One region of the Arthrobacter sp. THG-b23 genome, then DNA from elsewhere that is predicted to be linked to it. Evidence: riboswitches for the same ligand, from Rfam matches in the RefSeq annotation. Region 1 holds a riboswitch; each other region holds the start of a gene.
The links. Region 1 has a riboswitch for S-adenosylmethionine ahead of AC5RVD_RS01585 (flavin reductase family protein). Riboswitches for the same ligand answer to the same signal wherever they lie in the genome.
Positions count from the first base shown of each region.

Region 2: it holds a riboswitch for S-adenosylmethionine, as region 1 does, so the genes downstream of both, AC5RVD_RS05595 (LLM class flavin-dependent oxidoreductase) here and AC5RVD_RS01585 (flavin reductase family protein) in region 1, are expected to answer to the same signal.
Region 3: it holds a riboswitch for S-adenosylmethionine, as region 1 does, so the genes downstream of both, AC5RVD_RS05610 (acyl-CoA dehydrogenase family protein) here and AC5RVD_RS01585 (flavin reductase family protein) in region 1, are expected to answer to the same signal.

Region 1 is NZ_JBNHGM010000001.1:326,320-329,582, reverse strand. Features, by position in the region: partial or broken gene AC5RVD_RS01590 (aldo/keto reductase) at 1-793, shown strand, start outside; gene AC5RVD_RS01585 (flavin reductase family protein) at 827-1,333, opposite strand; SAM riboswitch class IV at 1,386-1,500, opposite strand; gene AC5RVD_RS01580 (prephenate dehydratase) at 1,631-2,500, opposite strand; gene AC5RVD_RS01575 (hypothetical protein) at 2,587-2,799, opposite strand; gene AC5RVD_RS01570 (amino acid ABC transporter ATP-binding protein) at 2,952-3,263, opposite strand, start outside.
Region 2 is NZ_JBNHGM010000002.1:410,042-413,304, forward strand. Features, by position in the region: gene AC5RVD_RS05590 (methionine ABC transporter ATP-binding protein) at 1-407, opposite strand, end outside; SAM riboswitch class I at 521-612, opposite strand; gene AC5RVD_RS05595 (LLM class flavin-dependent oxidoreductase) at 691-2,106, opposite strand; SAM riboswitch class I at 2,195-2,285, opposite strand; gene AC5RVD_RS05600 (APC family permease) at 2,347-3,263, opposite strand, start outside.
Region 3 is NZ_JBNHGM010000002.1:414,552-417,814, forward strand. Features, by position in the region: gene AC5RVD_RS05605 (acyl-CoA dehydrogenase family protein) at 1-550, opposite strand, end outside; gene AC5RVD_RS05610 (acyl-CoA dehydrogenase family protein) at 692-1,930, opposite strand; SAM riboswitch class IV at 2,005-2,119, opposite strand; gene AC5RVD_RS05615 (CoA-binding protein) at 2,209-2,625, opposite strand; gene AC5RVD_RS05620 (alpha/beta hydrolase) at 2,759-3,263, opposite strand, start outside.

The sequences.
Region 1 (3,263 bases):
CCTGGCCGGGCAGTACGACTCCTCGCGCGAAGCCATCCTGGCCCGCACCGACGAAAGCCTGCGCCGGCTGCATACCGATCACCTGGACACGTTGCTGATCCACCGGCCGGATCCGCTGGCGCCGGCCGAAGAGATCGCCGCGGCGTTCAACGAGCTCCGGATGGCCGGGAAGGTCCGCCGGCTTGGTGTCTCGAACATGTCCGGCGACCAGATGCGTTGGCTGCAGTCGGCGCTGGACGAGCCGCTGGCGGTGAACCAGCTGGAAATGAGCCTGTACCGACGCGACTGGCTGGAGTCCGGCGTGCTGGTGAACCACCCGGACGGAACGGGCACCAGCTTCCCGCACGGCACCTTGGAATACTGCGCCGCCAACGGGGTGGAACTGCAGGCCTGGGGCGCGCTGGCCTAGGGCCGCTACAGCGGCCGTGCGGCAGGCCTGGCCGAGGCGGCGGCCGGCGCGGGAACGCCCGCCGCCGGGACCGGTCAGAATCACGCCCGGCCGGCAGAGGGGGCTGTGACAACGGATGCTTCCGCACGGGCGGATGCCCCACTCTCCGCGGACCATTCGGCCGCTGCCCTGGTCACGGAACTTGCCCGGGACAAGGGCTGCCCTCCGGAAGCCGTGGTGCTGGGCTGGCTGCTGCGGCATCCCGCGGGCATCCGGCCGGTCATCGGTACCAGCAGCCCGGACCGGATCCGGGCCTGCGCCCAGGCGGAGGCGGTCGGAGCGGCGATGACCCGCCAGGAGTGGTACTCCCTGTGGGTGGCGGCCCGGGGCAGGCCGCTGCCCTAGCTGCCGGCTGCCGCCGGTGCGGGAACTTTCCGCCTAGACGAAGGCTGGCTGTTCCAGCCGGCGGAACCCGGAATCGTGGAAGATCAGGGGCTCGTGGGTGCCGTCGTGCGTGGACAGGCCGTGCACCTGCAGCAGCACGACGTGGTGGTCCCCGGCCGGGACCTCCTGGTGCACCGAGCAGTCCAGCCACAGCGCCGCGTCGTGCAGGAACAGCGCGCCGTCGTCCGTGCCGTGCAGGCGGAGTCCGGCAAAGCGGTCACCGTTCTTGGACGCGATCTGGCGGCAGACGCCGTCGTGCCCGGTGCCGAGCACCGAGACGCCGATCCGGTCGGCCCGGCGGACCACCGGCCAGGTCCGGGAGGTGTTTTGCACGGCGAACATCACCAGCGGCGGCTCGAGGGAGACGCCGACGGTGAACGAGGAGGCGACGATGCCCTGGGGCTCGCCGTCGATGATCGCGCACAGCGCCGCGATACCCGAGGGGAAGCGGCCGAAGGCGGAGCGCAACGTGTTTGGTGTCAGGTCATTGTGTAGCGACATGGCGTCCTTGGGGCTTGGGCGCATCCGCTGCTGCCGGGCTGCTGCGGGAGGATACGCGTACTTGCCTGCCGACATACCCGGCGGGCCGAATCATCACCTGGAGCACCCCGCTACGGTAGAGGGTTGCCGGCCAACCAGCCAGGGCTGTGCAGTTGGCACTCTTGATTCGTCTCCACGCTAAGAGCGGGGAAGGGCCTGGGTCAAACGCCGGTAACACTTCGTCAAATGCCGCGTATTACTTCCGGCTGCCCACGGTTGCCGCCTGACGGCTGTTGCCCGACGGCTGGCGCCCGACTGCTACTGGGCGACGCCGCCGGGGCGCACGGTCTGTTGGCGGAACGGATGCGCCGGGTAGACGCCCAGAATGCGGATTTCCGAGGTGAAGAAGTCCAGTTCCTCGAAGGCGTGGACCATGGCCTGATCGTCCGGGTGGCCTTCGACGTCTACCATGAACATGGTGGCGGCAAACTCGCCGCCCACCATGTAGCTCTCCAGCCTGGTCATGTTTATGCCGTTGGTGGCGAATCCGCCCAGGGCCTTGTACAGCGCCGACGGCACGTTCCGCACGCGGAACACGAAGCTGGTCACGGCCGGGCCGGGCAAATCTTCGCGGGACGGGACCGGCCGGCGGTCGGCCAGCACCACGAACCGTGTGGTGTTCGTCGGATCGTCTTCGACATTTTCGGCGAAGACTTCCAGGCCGTAGAGCTCGGCGGCCATCGGGGGCGCCAGCGAGACTTTGGCCGGGTCGTTCCACTCGGCCACCTCTCGGGCCGAACCTGCGGTGTCGCCGGCGATCACCGGAGTGAGCCCGAGCCTGCGGATCAGTTTGCGGCACTGGCCCAGCGCGTGGATGTGGCTGTGCACCTCCCTGGCCTGCTCCACGGTGGCCCCGGGTATGCCCAGCAGGCTAAAACGGATCGGCAGGAAGAATTCCTCCACGATCTGCAGGGTGGTCTTGGGCAGCAGTGCGTGGATGTCCGCCACCCGGCCGGCGATCGAGTTGTCGATGGGAATCATGGCCAGTTCGGCCTCGCCGCCCGTGACGGCGGCGAAGGCGTCCTCGAAGCTGGCACACGGCACCGCTTCCCAACCGGGGCGCACTTCCAGGCAAGCCATATGGGAGTTCGAGCCGGGTTCGCCTTGGTACGCAATTGCTGGAGCCATGGGCGAAATTATTCCACCGGGGCCGGTCGTTGCTTCATTCCGGAGGTCCGGCCGGCGTCACATAACATGACCGGCCCGCAGGCGGCTCAGTAAAGATGGGATTCCTGGGTGATGCCGTAGGGCACGTCGTCGCTCAGCTCCACGGTGAACTGTCCGGGGCCGGTGCGCGTGACCAGGATGCCGCAATCGCCGTCGAGGGCCGCGATCTTTTGCAACTCGTCGACCGCAGCATTGAGAAGATCGTGCGCCTCGGAAGCCGTCTGTGCCGTCAAGGACTTGGTAGCCAAGGAGGTGGCCATGGTTCTGCCTTTCGTGGCCGGAGGTTTCCGCAGAGGAGAAAACGCGGGATGGAAGCTTCCGGCCGGAACGAGCCTGCCATGCGGAACGGTGCATGGAAGTTTACATTCTGCCATCCCAATGGACATCAGATGAATTTTGGAGGGGCGTGGCGTCAGAACGGGTTCAGCAGCCGGTGGACGAACTGCCGGGTGCGCTCTTCCTTCGGTTCGCGCAGCACCTGTTCGGGGTGCCCGCGTTCGACGACCACGCCGCCGTCCATGAACACCACTTCGCTGGCCACTTCACGGGCGAAGGCCAGCTCGTGGGTCACCAGGGCCATGGTCCAGCCTTCGTCGGCCAGTTCCTTGATCACGTGCAGCACGTCGCCCACCAGTTCGGGATCCAGCGCCGACGTTGGCTCGTCGAACAACAGCAGCGAGGGTTTGAGCGCCAGGGCCCGGACAATGCCGACCCGCTGCTGCTG
Region 2 (3,263 bases), on a different contig from region 1:
GCGTTGGCCTTGTGCAGCAGGCCCACCCGGTCCAGCAGTTCGGCCACGCGGTCCTCCATCTGAGCGTGCACCACGCCGAGGTTTCGCAGCGGCAGCGCCACGTTCTCCGCCACCGTCATCCGGCGCAGCAGGGCCGAGTGTTGGAAGATCGTGCCGATGGCGCGGCGTTCGCCGCGCAATGCCTGTCCGGACAGTGCTGACAGGTCGCGGCCGTCCACCAGCACCTGGCCGGAGGTCGGTTTTTCCAACAAGGAGATGCAGTGGGAGAGGGTCGTCTTGCCGGCGCCGGAAGGGCCGACGACGGCGGTGATCGACCCCTGCTCGATGGTCAGGTCGATGCCCTTGAGCACCTCGACCGTCCCGTGGCGCGTGTCGTAGCTCTTGTGCAGATTGCGGATTTCTATCATTGCGGGCCGCCCGCGGCATACCTTTTCATGCTGCTCCTGAAGGTCAGGGAGCCCCGGGCACAGCCGATCACGGCGCGCAGGCATGGCGCGGCCGGTTCCGGGCCGGCCCGGGTTCTCCATCGGTTCTGGCGTTAGCACCGTGCGGCAGTTGCCGGGGTTGCTGCGGCGTCATCGAGCCAGATCTCTCGGCCGCTCTGGATGGTTCTTGCCGACAGCGGTGCCCGCCCCCTGAAGGGGCGGCGCACCGGCGTCGTTGTTTAGCTGGTTCTGCTGCTGCCGACGCTTAGTCGACCAGCGCGTTCTGCAGGCGGAAGCCGGCGGCGCGGTGGTTCTCCGGCAGCTTGTCGCCGCGGCCAAAGAGCTTGTTGCGCAGGGTCCCCGGCGCGTATTCCGTGGGGTAGGCGCCCAGCTTCTGCAGCTCCGGCACGACGTATTCCACGATGTCCTCGAAGGTGCCCGGGGTGATGGCGTAGGCCAGGTTGAACCCGTCCACGTCGGTCTCGTCGACCCACTCCACCAGCTTGGCGGCCACCTCCGCGCCGGAGCCGACGGTGATCGGGCCGAAGCCGCCGACGCCGACCCATTCGGCCAGCTGGCGGATGGTCCACGGCTTGCCGCTGTCGCCGGAAGCCTTCTGGAAGGTTTCCACCGAGGACTGGATGGCATTGGACTTCACGTTCCCGCCGATCACGTCGTCCGGGCCGTAGGTGGAGAGGTCAACGCCCATCCAGCCGGAGATCAGGGCAAGAGCGCCGTTAATGTCCGCGTAGGACTTGTAGTCCTCGAATTTGGCCTGCGCGGTGGCGGTGTCCGGTCCGGTCACCACGGTCTGCATCGCGTAGATGCGTACGTCGTAGCGGTCGCGCCCCGCCGCTTCCACGGCGTCGCGGATCTTCTTCACCGACGCCGCGAGCATCTCCTTGGTCGGGCAGGTCACGAACACCGCCTCGGCGTTCCCGGCGGCGAACTCGGTGCCGCGCTTGGAGGCCCCGGCCTGGAAGATGACCGGGGTGCGCTGCGGGCTCGGCTCGGTGATCGCGATGCCGGGGACCTTGAAGTACTTGCCCTCGTGCCGGATCTCGTGGACCTTGGCCGGGTCGGTGAAGACGCCGGTCTCGACGTCCTTGACCACGGCGTCGTCCTCCCACGAGCCCTCGAGCAGCTTGTAGATGACCTCGAGGTATTCGTCCGCGTGGTTGTAGCGCTCGTCGTGCTCCAGTTGGTCTTCCTGGCCCATGTTGCGCGCCGCCGAGGGCAGGTAACCGGTGACCACGTTCCAGCCGACCCGTCCGTTGGTCAGGTGGTCCAGCGTGGCCAGGCGGCGGGCGAACGGGTACGGGTGCTCGTAGGCGGTGCCGGCGGTGACGCCGAAGCCGAGGTTTTCGGTCACCGCGGCCATCGCCGAGACCAGCATGAACGGATCATTCACCGGAACCTGTGTGCCGGCGCGCAGCGTGGTCTCGTTGGAGGACCCGAAGACGTCGTAGGTGCCGAGCACGTCGGCAATGAACAGGCCGTCGAACAGGCCCTTTTCCAGCACCTTGGCCAGGTGGGTCCAGTAGCCGATGGTGTTGTAGTTGGCGGACTTGTCCTGCGGGTGGCGCCACAGTCCGGGCGACTGGTGGCCCACGCAGTTCATGTCGAAGGCGTTGAAACGAATCTGGCGCCGGGAGTTGGGGTTCGGGTTGTTCAGGGTCATGTCAGGCTCCTTTTCTGATGAGAAGAGCCCGCGCCGGCCCTCCGTTGGGCATGCGGCTGCCAACGGAAGACCAACGAGAGATCGAGCTTCTCCATCGGTCCTGGCGGTAGCACCTTCCTCAAAGGAGGGGGTTGCTGCGGCGTCAACAAGCCAGGTCTCTCGGCCGCTCTGGATGGGTACCCCTCCATTGGACACCCGGGGACGTCCCGGAGGGAAATGTGTGCCGTCACGCGAGGTAACTCAGGACACAGGCTGCCTCCGCTGGGCGCGGACCACGGCTCCGGCCGCAAAGCACAGCAGGATCAGGACGACGACGGCGACCGCCAGCGGGACGCTGTTGCCAACCAGGGTCGGGAGGTTCTGCAGGATCAGCGCCAGAATTCCGAGCAGCCCGATCAGTCCGAGTGCAGGGGCGACGGTGCGTTTCCAGTCCCGAAGGGGCGCACCGTTCCGGCGGAAAAAGACCAGGACGGCTGCGCTGGTCAGCGTCATAAGCACCACGATTCCCAGCGACGCGAAGCCGGCGAACCAGGTGTAGAACTGCATGATCGGATCCCAGCCGGCCACGACGGCGGCCAGCAGGAACAGGGCCACCACCGTGTTGGCCGCCGCGGAGGCCAGATGCGGGGAGTGGTGCCGGGCGTGGGTGCTGGCCAGCTTGGCCGGGAAGATGCCCTGCCCGGCGACTTGGAAAAAGTAGCGGGAACCGATGTTGTGCAGGGACAGGATGCAGGCGAAGAGGCTGGTCGCCAGCAGCAGTTGGATGATGTGGCTGCCGGCCGTGCCCAGATAGAGCGTTGTGGTCTCCGAGAGCATGGTGCCCGGCGCGTCCGTGGCCTTTTGGACGATTCCGTCGTCGCCCCAGACGCTGATCAGCAGCCAGCTGGAGAGGGCGTAGAAGGTGCCCACCACGATGAGGGCTACATAGGTGGCGCGCGGGATGGTCTTGTCCGGGTCGCGGGCTTCGTCGCGGAAGACTGCGGTGGCCTCGAAGCCGATGAAACTCAGGATGGCGAACAGCAACGCGATGCCGGGCGCCCCGGACAGGACGGTGGACGGCGTGGCGAACCCGGTGGACAGGCCGCCGGCACCCCCTCCGTCAAAGATGATGAAGGCGTCCAGGACCAGCACGATCAGCACCTCGGCCACGAGCAGCA
Region 3 (3,263 bases), on a different contig from region 1:
GCGTCTTGGTTGAGATGATCACCGAGACATCGGAGCCGTCCGGGCGCTTGGCGGTGACATCGATCCAGTCCACGAAAATGGTGCCGGTGGTGTAGGACTTGCGGCCGTTCAGCAGCAGCCTGCCGCCGGACTCGGACAGCACGGTGGCGGTTCCCCCGGCACCCGGTTCGGTCCAGGCGTTGCCGGCCAGCTCGCCGGAGGCGAAGCGCCGCAGCCAGGCGCTGCGGTCCGAGGTACGGCCGTGGTGGTACAGGTTCTCCTCCACCAAGGCGATGTGCGAACGCAGCGCCTGCGGAATATTGCTGTCTGCGGCGCCCAGCTCGATCAGGAGTTGGGTGAACTCTTCCCAGTCCAGCCCGTCGCCTCCGAACTCGGCCGGAATCCGGGCGGCGCCGAAGCCGGCGTCCTTCAGCCAGCCGATCTGTTCAAACGGCAGCTCGCGGGTGAGCTCGCGGCTCAGCGCCCCGGCTGCGATGCGCGCGAAGATCGGACGGTACTTGGCGGCTGCGGCGCCGAAGGCCGTGGCGATGTCGTCAATGGTTTCGGTCATGCTGGTTCTCCTGGAGGTTCTGCCGCGAGGGCGGGGTGATGGGGCCCGCGGTCGGCGGGCAGTCGTGATGGGGCCCGTGGTCGGCGAGCAGTCGTGATGGGGTCCGCGGGCACGGGGAATATCGCCTGCGCTAGGCGCGGCTCAGGTGTAGAGCGAAATCGGCTGGACGTCCCCGAGCAGGTAGTTGGCGCCGACCTCGACCTTCTTGTAGTCGACCGGGTCGTGCAGCGTGTGCGTGCGGATGTTACGCCAGAAAATGTCCAGCCCGACGTCGGTTTTCGCGGAGGACGAGCCGGTGGTCTCGAAGATACGGTTCGCCACGTCCACACCCACCTCGGTGGACACGACCTTGAGCCGCGCGATCTCGATCGCGATGTTCGCCCGAGCTTCCGCGGTCAGCTGCGCGCCGGCGGCGATGACCGCGTCGAACCTTGCGTTCGTCCGGTCGGCCAGGGCTTCCACCGCGGCAACCCGCGAAGCCAGCTCGCCGTAAACCCGCTGGGTGAGCGGATCCTGGGCGTAGGTCTCCTGCGTGCTGAGGAACCAGGAGTTCCGGCGCGCCAGCGTGATCCGGCGTCCGCGGTCCAGCGCCCCCTGCGCGATGCCCAGGTAGAGGTTGCCGAAGGCCAGCTGGATGTACGGGGTGACCAGTGTGGAGAAAGGCTCCTCCCCTACCTCGCCGATGATGTCCGCGGCGCTGACCTGCACGCCGTCGTACTTCACCGAACCACTGGCCGAGAGGCGCTGGCCCAGCGCGTCCCAGTCCCCGAGGTAGTCGATGCCCGTTCTGTCATGCTCCAGCGCGAGGGCCAGGAACGTGCCCTGCGCCGGCCCGGCCGTGATCACGGCATTGACCAGGATGGCGTCGCCGACGGAAGCGCCGGTGGAGAAGTGCTTGATGCCATTCAGCCGGTAGCCGTCGCCGTCGGGAACCAGTTCCAGATTCGGGTCCACGGGGTTCACGGAGTCGCCCCAGGACCAGCGGCCGAGCGCGGAGCGGCGGAGCAGGCGTTCCTGGACCTGCGCATCACCGTAGAAGACGACGGCGCCCAGATTGGCGTAGTGGTAGCCGAGAATTTGCGCGATCGACGCGTCGGTGCGGGCCAGGATGCGCACGGCGTGCAGCGCGCTTTCCCAGTGCCCGCCCTCGCCGCCCCATTCGGCCGGGATTATCAGGTTGAGCAGCCCGGAGTTGCGCAGCAGCTCCACCTCGGCGTGCGGGTCGGCGTTGCGGCGGTCGCGCTCCAGCACGTCCGGCGCCAGCGCCGCGGCAACGCCTTCGGCTATCTGCTGCCAGTGGGCCAGTTCTTCGGCGGCGGCCTGTCCGGCCCACGGGGATCGGCCGGTCTGCGGGTTGATTTCGGTCACGACGGCGGTCATGTTGGCTCCTCAAGGCGGGGCTCCCGCCTGCCTGCGGCGCAGCAACCATCACGGTTGGGGGCGCAGCCTGGCGGGGGCCGTACTTGCCGGGCACGGTCTTGTGCGCGGCCGGATCCTCATCTGGGGCACCCCGCTACGGGAGAGGGTTGCCGCCCAACCAGCCAGAGCTTGTCGTTGGGACTCTTGATCTCGGAGTTGAGTATGCCGGGGCCGATCCGGCGCCGGGAAGCACGTGACAGGCCGTGACGTCCCGGGGCGTAATGTTACGGGCGCCGGGGCTAGAGGCCGAAGTGCGGGGCCTCGATCGCCGGGCAAGTGTCCATGACTACGTCCAGGCCGGCCGCCTTGGCCCGGTCCGCGGCGGCTTCATCGACGACGCCCAGCTGGAGCCACACCGCCTTGGCACCGACTTCGATGGCCTGGTCCACCACCGGTCCGACCTTCTGCGAGTTCACGAAGCAGTCCACCACGTCGATCTCGCCGGGAATGTCCGCGAGCTTTTGGTATCCGGTCAGGCCGAGGACGTCGTCGCCTTTCAGGTTGACGGGGACGACTTCCATGTCCAGTTGGTCCATCAGGTACCGGGAAATGCGCATGGCCACCCGGTGCGGGTTCGTGGACAGGCCGACGACGGCCCAGCGGCCCGGGGTTTCCAGCAGCCGCCGGACGACTTTGGGGTCATTCTGGTGTGCCATGGCTCGACCCTACCCGCGACTCTTCTGCACCGGAACCGCCCGCGCCCTGCCGCCTCACCGAGAGGCAGATACCCAATCTCGGGCGGCTCCAATGCCATGCGGCAGCTCTGGGGGCCCTCCGTGCGCTCAGTGACTAGCGAGCCAGCTGCCCGGGGGCAGAAGTTCCAGCCGCACCGGACGTTCCGGAGGCAGTGCCGGCCTGCTCGGAGATCCAACGCCCCACCAGTTCGAGCAGTTCAGCGTCCACGGGCTCGCGGATCTGGCGCTTGTAGTCGGCGAGGGTCGGAGCGTTCGGGTCCCGGCGCAGCAAATGCGACAGGTCCTCGATCTTCCGCGTCGTGACCGGACCGGGAACGGTGGCCGCGATGATGTCCAGGTCGGCCGGGTCCACCTGCACGTCCTTGGCGCCCGTGATGGCCAGCACCGGCATCTGTAGGCGCCCCAGGTACGGAACGGGGTCGAAGTCAAGGAACTCCCGATGCCAGAGGGCGTTGATTTTACGGCCCTGCATGCGCACCACGTCCTGGGTGGTGATCCGAAGTTTTTCCACCGACTTCGCCTGCATCTTGACCAGATCCTGGCGGAAGAGCTTCAGCAGCAAGCGCGGAAAGGCGGGCAGCGAGTCGCTGATCTGGGCT